DNA from 3 places in the Bradyrhizobium sp. CCGB20 genome. Region 1 is predicted to be linked to each of the others. Evidence: predicted binding sites of a transcription regulator. Region 1 holds the regulator's gene; each other region holds the start of a gene.

Region 1 (3,273 bases):
TCATAACCGAAGCCGGCGGTGCCGCGCGGCGGCCAGACCAAAGTGCCGTCGACGCGTGCCTCGACCTCCTCGAGATGATCGTCGGGCCAGGCGACGCAGAGCGCGGAGACGAAATGCGCGGTGCGCTTCTCCGGCGCGGTCGCGCCGCGCTCCTGCAACAGACGCTCGATCTGCGCCATTGCCGCGGCAAAATCCTTGTTCGGACCGGCCCAGCGCGCGCTGTAGATGCCGGGCGCGCCGTCGAGCGCGTCGACCACGATGCCGGAATCATCGGCGAAAGACGGGAGCCTGGTCGCCTGCGCCGCCGCGATCGCCTTGATCGCGGCGTTGCTGCGGAAATCGTTGCCGGTCTCTTCGGGCTCGGGGAGGCCGAGCTCACCGGCCGACACCGCCTCGATGCCGTAGGGCGCGAGCAGCTCCTTCATCTCGGCGAGCTTGCCGGGATTGTGGGTCGCGATGACGAGCTTTCCGGTGATTCGGCGGTGCATGGGCCTATTGACTACGCGACAGCCAGTTTCTGCAAGTCCACGAGACGCGCGACGCCCTTGCGCGCCAGCGCCATCAGCGCCAGGAACTCGTCCTGCGTGAACGGCTCGCGTTCCGCGGTGCCCTGCACCTCAATGATGCGGCCATCGCCCGTCATGACGAAATTGGCGTCGGTCTGGGCTTCCGAATCCTCGGCGTAGTCGAGGTCGAGCACGGGCGTGCCGTTGTAGATGCCGCAGGAGATCGCGGCGACGTTGTCGCGCATCACGTTGGCCTTGATCATGTTGCGCGCCTTCATCCAGTTGATGCAATCGGCGAGCGCGACCCAGGCGCCGGTGATCGAAGCGGTACGCGTGCCGCCGTCGGCCTGGAGCACGTCGCAATCGACCGTGATCTGGCGCTCACCGAGCGCTTCGAGATCGACGATGGTGCGAAGCGAGCGGCCGATCAGGCGCTGGATCTCGACGGTGCGGCCGCTTTGCTTGCCGGCGGAGGCCTCGCGGCGGGTGCGTTCGGAGGTCGCGCGCGGCAGCATGCCGTATTCGGCGGTGACCCAGCCGCGGCCCTGGCCCTTCAGCCACGGCGGCAGGCGGTCTTCCAGCGTGGCGGTGACCAGCACATGGGTGTCGCCGAACTTCACGAGGCAGGAGCCTTCCGCATATTTGACCACGCCGCGCTCCAGCGTCACGGGGCGCAATTCGTCGGGCGCACGGCGGCTTGGCCGCATGGGAAATCCTCCAAAACTCTCGGAAAAGGGCTGTTCGCGGTGCTTGTAGGTGGGGTGAGTCGGGAGGACAAGGCTTTTTCGCCCCCGGTTTTCCACCCCGCAAACGCCACGCTTGTCAGAACGGCCCGGGATGGACAAATTATGAGCGTCTGACAGGAGTTACCGTCTGTGGCCCATCACGATCCGATCCATCTGATCGCGCCGCGCGCAGGCCTCGCCCAGCTCAACGAGCGTTCCCGCGACATCTTTCGTCAAATTGTCGAAAGCTATCTCGCGACCGGCGAGCCGGTCGGCTCGCGCAACATCGCGCGCCTGATCGCCATGCCGCTGTCGCCGGCCTCGGTCCGCAATGTGATGGCCGATCTGGAACAGCTCGGCCTGATCTATGCCCCGCACACCTCCGCAGGCCGGCTGCCGACGGAACTCGGCCTGCGCTTCTTCGTCGATGCCCTGATGCAGGTCGGCGACCTCAACGAGGCCGAGCGGCAGTCGATCCAGAGCCAGCTTGCCACCGTCGGCCACGCGCAATCGGTCGAGGCGGCGCTGGATCAGGCGTTGACGCGGCTGTCGGGGCTCACCCGCGCAGCAGCGGTCGTGCTGACGCCGAAATCCAATGCGCGGCTGAAGCACATCGAATTCGTCCGCCTGGAACCGGAAAAGGCGCTGGTGATCCTGGTCGGCGAGGACGGCCAGGTCGAAAACCGCGTGCTGGCGCTGCCGCCCGGGGTTCCCTCCTCCGCGCTCACCGAAGCCGGTAATTTCCTCAATGCGCGGATCCGCGGCCGCACGCTGGCCGAGGCGCGGCTCGAGCTCGAAACCGCGCTCGGCGAAGCCCGTGCCGAGCTCGACCAGCTGACGCAGAAGGTGATTTCGGCCGGTATCGCGAGCTGGTCCGGCGGCGAGAACGAAGACCGCCAGCTCATCGTTCGCGGCCACGCCAATCTGCTCGAGGATCTGCACGCGCTGGAGGATCTGGAACGGGTTCGCCTGCTGTTCGACGATCTCGAGACCAAGCGCGGCGTCATCGACCTTCTGGGACGCGCCGAGACCGCCGAGGGCGTGCGGATCTTCATCGGCAGCGAGAACAAGCTGTTTTCGCTGTCCGGCTCCTCCACGATCATCTCACCCTATCGGGATGCCGCCGGCCATATCGTTGGCGTTTTGGGCGTGATCGGGCCGACCCGGCTGAATTATGCCCGCGTGATCCCGACCGTGGACTACGCCGCCCGCATCGTCAGCCGCCTTTTGGGGGGCTGACCGGCGTTTCCTCCGATCACGGGCGCTTGATTTTCGCAAGCTTAGGCACGATATCCGGGCCAACAATCCCTTGAGATGAGTTTGAGAAGAGAGCCGATGACCGATCGAGACCGGCAGCCCGACGACACGACCCCGCCGACCGGGGAGCCCGTGGTGTCAAAGCCCTACATCATGCCCGACGATCCCGAGCCGGGCTCGGTCGAGCTGTTGCAGAAGGAAGCCGCCGAGGCGCGCGACCGCATGCTGCGGACGCTGGCCGAAATGGAGAATCTGCGCAAGCGCACCGCCAAGGAGGTCGCCGACTCCAAGCTCTACGGCGTCACCGGCTTTGCCCGCGACGTGCTCGACATCGCCGACAACCTCCAGCGCGCGCTCGATGCCGTTCCGGCCGAAGCCCGTGCCGCGGCCGATCCCGGCCTGACTTCGCTGATCGAGGGCGTGGAGCTCACCGAGCGCTCGCTGCTCAACGCGCTGGAAAAGCACGGCGTGAAGAAGTTCGATCCGCAGGGCCAGAAGTTCGACCCGAACTTCCAGCAGGCGATGTACGAGGTGCCGGATGCGTCGGTGCCTGCGGGCACCGTCGTGCAGGTCATGCAGGCCGGCTACACCATCGGCGAGCGCGTGCTGCGCCCGGCCCTGGTCGGTGTCGCCAAGGGTGGCGCGAAGGCCGCGGCCGCCGCCAACAGCAACGAGTCGAACTGATCCTCATGGTGAGGAGGCGCGTCAGCGCCGTCTCGAACCATGCAGGCCCGGCTGTACCAGCTCGGCCTTCATCCTTCGAGACGCGCGCGAAGAAGCGCGCT
Region 2 (3,273 bases), 1.6 Mb from region 1:
CATGCATCGCGTCATCAACGCGATCCTTGCGCTCCTTCACCTCGACTTCGGTCGCGCCGCCGACGCGGATCACCGCGACGCCGCCCGCGAGCTTGGCAAGACGCTCCTGGAGCTTCTCACGGTCGTAGTCCGAGGTGGTCTCCTCGATCTGCGCCTTGATCTGGGCCACGCGGGCCTCGATGTCGGCCTTCTTGCCGGCGCCGTTGACGATCGTGGTGTTCTCCTTGTCGATCATCACCTTCTTGGCGCGACCGAGCATGTTGAGGGTCACGTTCTCTAGCTTGATGCCGAGATCTTCCGAGATCGCCTGGCCGCCGGTCAGGGTCGCGATGTCCTGCAGCATGGCCTTGCGGCGATCGCCGAAGCCCGGAGCCTTGACCGCCGCAACCTTCAGGCCGCCGCGCAGACGGTTCACGACCAGGGTTGCGAGGGCTTCGCCTTCGACGTCCTCGGCGACGATGATCAGCGGCTTGCCGGTCTGCACCACGGCCTCGAGCAGCGGCAGCAGCTCGTTCAGCGAGGAGAGCTTCTTCTCGTTGATGAGGATGTAGGCATCGTCCATCTCAACGCGCATCTTGTCGGCGTTGGTGACGAAGTAGGGCGAGATGTAGCCCCGGTCGAACTGCATGCCCTCGACGACGTCGAGTTCGGTCTCGAGCGACTTGGCTTCCTCGACGGTGATGACACCCTCATTGCCGACCTTCTTCATGGCGTCGGAGAGGAACTTGCCGATCTCGGCGTCGCCATTGGCCGAGATGGTGCCGACCTGGGCGATCTCCTCGTTCGAGGTGACCTTCTTGGAGTTCTTCTGGAGGTCCGCAACAACGGCCTCGACCGCGAGGTCGATACCGCGCTTGAGGTCCATCGGGTTCATGCCAGCGGCCACCGCCTTTACGCCTTCACGGACGATTGCAGCCGCTAGCACGGTCGCGGTGGTGGTGCCATCGCCGGCCGCGTCAGCGGACTTGGAGGCGACTTCGCGCACCATCTGCGCGCCCATGTTCTCGAACTTGTCGTCGAGCTCGATCTCCTTGGCAACAGTGACGCCGTCCTTGGTGATGCGAGGCGCGCCGAACGACTTGTCGAGCACGACGTTACGGCCCTTCGGGCCGAGCGTGACGTTCACGGCATTGGCGAGAATGTCGACCCCGCGCAGCATGCGGTCGCGGGCGTCAACGCCGAATTTCACTTCTTTGGCTGACATATTTAGTCCCCTGAGTTGTCTTGGTCTCATCTCACTCTTGGCGAGCCGCCCGGCAGGCGCTCCTCAAGGTGAGCGGTACGAGCGATTGGATTAAGCGGCCTTCTTCTTGGCCGACAGGTCGGTGAGAACACCCATGATGTCGCTTTCCTTCATGATTAACAGCTCTTGGCCGTCGATCTTGACCTCGGTGCCCGACCACTTGCCGAACAGCACGCGATCACCGACCTGAACATCAATGGGGATCAGCTTGCCGCTCTCGTCGCGGCCACCGGGGCCAACGGCGACGACTTCGCCCTGGGAGGGCTTTTCCTTGGCAGTGTCGGGAATGATGATGCCGCCAGCGGTCTTCTCTTCTGCCTCAATGCGCTTGACCACGACGCGGTCGTGAAGCGGACGAAATTGCATACGGTACTCCTTGCATTTGCACGATGGGAAATCAACGTTGTTAGCAGTCGATGCCTGCGAGTCTTAGTGCAGGCGCTGCTGAAATAAGACAGCTTCTTAGGGGAGCAAGGGCCTTTCAGCAAAAAATCAGCATTCAGACTAGTCGGCAACACAGATGCTGCAATCATTCTCAAGTGGAGCGAATGCTCTTGAGAGAGACTTACCCGTCAACTACGAGAACTTTTCCGCGAAATTGATGACCGAGTTGATAGCACTATTGGGCGTCCTTATTCTAGCTCCGATGGCAGCGCTTGGGTACCATTTGAATGAGGGCAGGTCTGATCCGCTCTTAGTCGATGGCTTTGATGAGATCGTGATCCAGTCCTTCGCAATCGATCGCCAAGAAGTCGATCTTGTCGGCATAAGGGATCAACAACTCGTTGATGCCGACAGTGTTCACCTCGATACGGTCTGTATACTTCCTAAGCCGTCGAAGTCGCCGAAATTTTCAATATGTGCTTCATTCACTGAGGAGGCTCATGGGCATTTCCGATGAAGAGCGTGGCAAACGCCTGCGGAGCGGGCAAGACAACAGACGGTTCTCTGGGGCGCGCCGTTCGGATCAGCGTCGCCAATTCAGGATTGGGTTCAACCAGAACACCTAGCGCGCCTCTTTGGTACATAAGATATATACTCGAGCTAGAGACGGGGTGATTGGCGCCGATCTCGACGTAGAAAGCACTATCCCGAGATTTTTGGCTCTTGAAGAGCCTCGCAGACAAAATTCCTTCCAGAATGATGTCTTGTCCGGCTTGTGCATAGCTGGCCGGAGCAAAGTGCTTGATGCGAGAATGCGGAAGATCGAGCCTATCGATCTCCTGGACTCCTGGGACGGCCGCTACCACCGGCTTGCAGGCGGCGCCTCTTTGCTTCATCCCAGCAATCGGCGTGCCAGGCCTAAGTATGGTTTCGCTTGCTTGGAAAAGTGAAGCACGCATGCACGGCAGATGCCCGCGCAATGAGCCGCGACGGTTTGTCGAGTTCGTAACATTGGCGTCATCAACCGAGCATGCATAGTAAGCCAAGACGGGAGCATCATGCTTGCCTCTCCGACCAGCTCGGGGTGATAAATCTCGAATATCGATGATGCGGGTAAATATCCGCCTAACCCAAGCGACTGCCGGATAGCGTCGGCGCAACACGTGTCCCATTATGGCTGATAGCCGGCCCGCGGGTCAAAGAGAGACTCTGAGCGATGCGCATCCGCCCGAGAATTCGGCTTCGAAGCGCGTTCATATCCGTTCGGCGTAGGTCACAGAGTCGCGGCTTTAGCAGTCCGGGATCCTCCTTGTAGTTCACCGCCAGGTAAACTTGCGGTAGGGCTCGCGTTTGCCGATGCGCAATCAATGCCTTGTCCCGTCGAATGGTCACGTCGCTGCACGCCAGGCCGCGTACGGCTTTGCGCTCGCTATGCTCCGCTCGCTAGGATGTGCTAACAGAGTGAGCGGTACGGATAAGCGTCGAATGCGGCGGCGACAGCCCGAATCAAAAGGCGGTGCTCCTGCCTCACGCGGATAAATCCATTTTCGATGTCCACAATCCCACCTTCGGCGAGCCTCGCCAAGCGTTCAGCTGAACTAAGAAAAGGAATCGGATCAAATCCGTGCACGGCATAGATGGCCGGC
Region 3 (3,273 bases), 5.8 Mb from region 1:
GGTCGCATGCATCGCGTCATCAACGCGATCCTTGCGCTCCTTCACCTCGACCTCGGTCGCGCCGCCGACGCGGATCACCGCGACGCCGCCCGCGAGCTTGGCAAGACGCTCCTGGAGCTTCTCACGGTCGTAGTCCGAGGTGGTCTCCTCGATCTGCGCCTTGATCTGGGCCACGCGCGCCTCGATGTCGGCCTTCTTGCCGGCGCCGTTGACGATCGTGGTGTTCTCCTTGTCGATCATCACCTTCTTGGCGCGACCGAGCATGTTGAGCGTGACGTTCTCGAGCTTGATGCCGAGATCTTCCGAGATCGCCTGGCCGCCGGTCAGGATCGCGATGTCCTGCAGCATGGCCTTGCGGCGATCGCCGAAGCCCGGAGCCTTGACGGCCGCGACCTTCAGGCCGCCACGGAGGCGGTTCACGACCAGGGTGGCGAGGGCTTCGCCTTCGACGTCCTCGGCGACGATGACCAGCGGCTTGCCGGTCTGCACCACGGCCTCGAGCAGCGGGAGCAGCTCGTTCAGCGAGGAGAGCTTCTTCTCGTTGATGAGGATGTAGGCGTCGTCCATTTCAACGCGCATCTTGTCGGCGTTGGTGACGAAGTAGGGCGAGATGTAGCCGCGGTCGAACTGCATGCCCTCGACGACGTCGAGCTCGGTCTCGAGCGACTTGGCTTCCTCGACGGTGATGACACCCTCGTTGCCGACCTTCTTCATGGCGTCGGCGAGGAACTTGCCGATCTCCGCGTCACCGTTGGCCGAGATGGTGCCGACCTGGGCGATCTCGTCGTTCGAGGTGACCTTCTTGGAGTTCTTTTGGAGGTCCGCAACGACGGCTTCGACCGCGAGGTCGATACCGCGCTTGAGGTCCATCGGGTTCATGCCGGCGGCGACCGACTTGGCGCCTTCCTTCACGATCGCCTGGGCGAGCACGGTGGCGGTGGTGGTGCCGTCGCCGGCCGCGTCAGCGGACTTGGAGGCGACTTCGCGCACCATCTGGGCGCCCATGTTCTCGAACTTGTCGTCGAGCTCGATCTCCTTGGCGACGGTGACGCCGTCCTTGGTGATGCGGGGAGCGCCGAACGACTTGTCGAGCACGACGTTGCGGCCCTTCGGACCGAGCGTGACCTTCACCGCGTTGGCGAGAACGTCGACGCCGCGCAGCATCTTGTCGCGCGCTTCAACCGAGAATTTGACTTCTTTGGCTGCCATCTGAAATTTTCCTTGAGGTGTTTGACTGGAGGGAGAGAGGGGCTCTTAGGCCGCCTTCTTCTTGGAAGCGGGGACGTCGAGGACGCCCATGATGTCGCTTTCCTTCATGATCAGCAGATCGACGTTGTCGATCTTGACCTCGGTGCCCGACCACTTGCCGAACAGCACACGGTCGCCGACCTTCAGGTCGATCGGGATCAGCTTGCCGGCTTCGTCGCGGCCACCCGGGCCGACGGCGACGACTTCACCCTGGGAGGGCTTTTCCTTGGCAGTGTCGGGGATGATGATGCCGCCGGCGGTCTTCTCTTCTGCGTCGATACGCTTGACCACGACGCGGTCGTGAAGCGGACGGAATTTCATGCAGCTCTCCTAAGCATTTGCACGAGTTGATGATTTTTAGATTGTTAGCAATCGATGCCCGCGAGTGCTAGCACAGGCGAGGTTGAAATAGGACAGGAATTTTGCGGGGGCAAGGGCTTCTAGCAGAAAATTTGGCGCTCAGAAGGCCTCCCTGCCAGAATCTCCTAACCATCGTTAACCGGCGCCGGGACCGTATTAGCACGGAGCCATGTCTGCTGCTAAAGCATTGAATTTCAACAGCTTGTTAAACTTTTGGGCTTGAGATGGGTTGTCAGTTTGCGTCACATTTCTCTCATGTGAGCGCATCAGTACCGGGTGGCTCGTAAAGGCGCACACCGACTAGCCGCCCCTTGAATGCGCTCCTGCAAAGGAGGTTGGCATGGGCTTGCGGAGTGGGGGCGTTTCCGAGGACTTCCGGAAACAGCTTTTGGGTTACGGGCTGACGACCGCGCAAATTCTCTATCGGATGCCGGATCATCCCTCGCTGCTCCAGACTTACGTCTGGCAGAACTACGACATGTTTCCAAAATTTCCGGCGCTGAAGGATTTCCTGGCGTTCTGGCAGGAGAGGCTCGACGGTCCGCTCCATTCGGTGACCGTGGCGCATTCCAAGCTGATCAGGCCGGCCGAGCTGCGCGCGGTGGACGGCGTGTTCCGGCTGCATTGAGAGGGGATGCGTAGGGTGGATTAGCCCGCGGCTGCGCGAAGCGCGGTCGCCGGCGTAATCCACCTCTTTGCTCTCCACGCGTCGAAAGAGAAGTGGTGGATTACGCCTTCGGCTAATCCACCCTACGGACCTTCGTTTTCGTGCTAGCCTCCGCCCATAACAACAACGGGAGGCGGCCCATGGCCAAGAAAGCAAAATCGCGCAGCGCAGCCCAGGCCGCGGTGAAGAAGCGGAGCGGAGCCAAGGCTCCCGCGAGATCATCCGCACGCAAGGCCGTCGAGGCGAAGGCGCGCACGACGCCTGCGAAGTCCTCCACGAAAAAGCCCGCACGTCCGAGACAGCGCATCGCCATCAGCCATCACCGCGAGGAAGATTTCAAGGCCGACGGCCTGCGCGCCTATGCCAAGTACCGCGACCTCGGCATTGCCGAAGCCAGTCACGGCCTCGCGCAAGCGCACGTGATCCGCCTGCAAGGCCCCTGCGATCCCGCCGAAGTGTCGAAGCTCCACTTCCACGACGTCGAATTCCAGATGGTCTACGTGCTCAAGGGCTGGGTGAAGACCTACATGGACGGCCAGGGCGAAACGCTGATGAAGGAAGGCAGCGCCTGGACCCAGCCGCCGAAGATCAAGCACATGATTTTGGATTACTCGGATGACGTCGAGCTGCTGGAGGTGATTTTGCCTGCGGAGTTCAGGACGGTGGAGTTGAAGGCGTAGTCGCTCCGCTCGCAATGACGGGGTGCTTCGTAGCCCGGATGAGCGAAGCGATATCCGGGAAAGTCTCTCCGCGGCGAAGCTGGTCCCGGATATCGCTGCGCTCATCCGGGCTACGGGACCGTCGCTACGCCAACACCCCCACCACCGCCCCCATCAGGCACGTCGTCAGCGTCCCCGACACGATCGACTTCAATCCGAGCGCGTTGATCTCCTCGCGGCGCTCCGGCGCCATCACACCCAGGCCGCCGATCATGATGCCGAGGCTGGCGAAATTGGCGAAGCCGCACATCGCGTAGAGCATGATCAGGCGCGAGCGCG

The links. The regulator HrcA, encoded in region 1, represses chaperone genes, less so after heat shock. The targets are predictions, from matches to a motif close to GTTAGCACTCNCNNNNNGNGAGTGCTAAC.
Region 2: groES (co-chaperone GroES) is a predicted target of HrcA. The motif match lies at 1,649-1,677, and genes of this name have one in related genera.
Region 3: NLM15_RS28445 (co-chaperone GroES) is a predicted target of HrcA. The motif match lies at 1,613-1,641, and genes of this name have one in related genera.

The regions. Positions count from the first base shown of each region.
Region 1 is NZ_JANADN010000001.1:221,710-224,982, reverse strand. Features, by position in the region: gene rdgB (RdgB/HAM1 family non-canonical purine NTP pyrophosphatase) at 1-488, opposite strand, end outside; gene rph (ribonuclease PH) at 500-1,213, opposite strand; gene hrcA (heat-inducible transcriptional repressor HrcA) at 1,382-2,470, shown strand; gene grpE (nucleotide exchange factor GrpE) at 2,567-3,172, shown strand.
Region 2 is NZ_JANADN010000001.1:1,782,593-1,785,865, forward strand. Features, by position in the region: gene groL (chaperonin GroEL) at 1-1,204, opposite strand, end outside; gene groES (co-chaperone GroES) at 1,295-1,609, opposite strand; partial or broken gene NLM15_RS43970 (hypothetical protein) at 1,938-2,060, opposite strand; gene NLM15_RS08175 (hypothetical protein) at 2,113-2,586, opposite strand; partial or broken gene hemN (oxygen-independent coproporphyrinogen III oxidase) at 3,081-3,273, opposite strand, start outside.
Region 3 is NZ_JANADN010000001.1:6,066,012-6,069,284, reverse strand. Features, by position in the region: gene groL (chaperonin GroEL) at 1-1,209, opposite strand, end outside; gene NLM15_RS28445 (co-chaperone GroES) at 1,255-1,569, opposite strand; gene NLM15_RS28440 (usg protein) at 1,949-2,236, shown strand; gene NLM15_RS28435 (cupin domain-containing protein) at 2,416-2,955, shown strand; gene NLM15_RS28430 (NupC/NupG family nucleoside CNT transporter) at 3,080-3,273, opposite strand, start outside.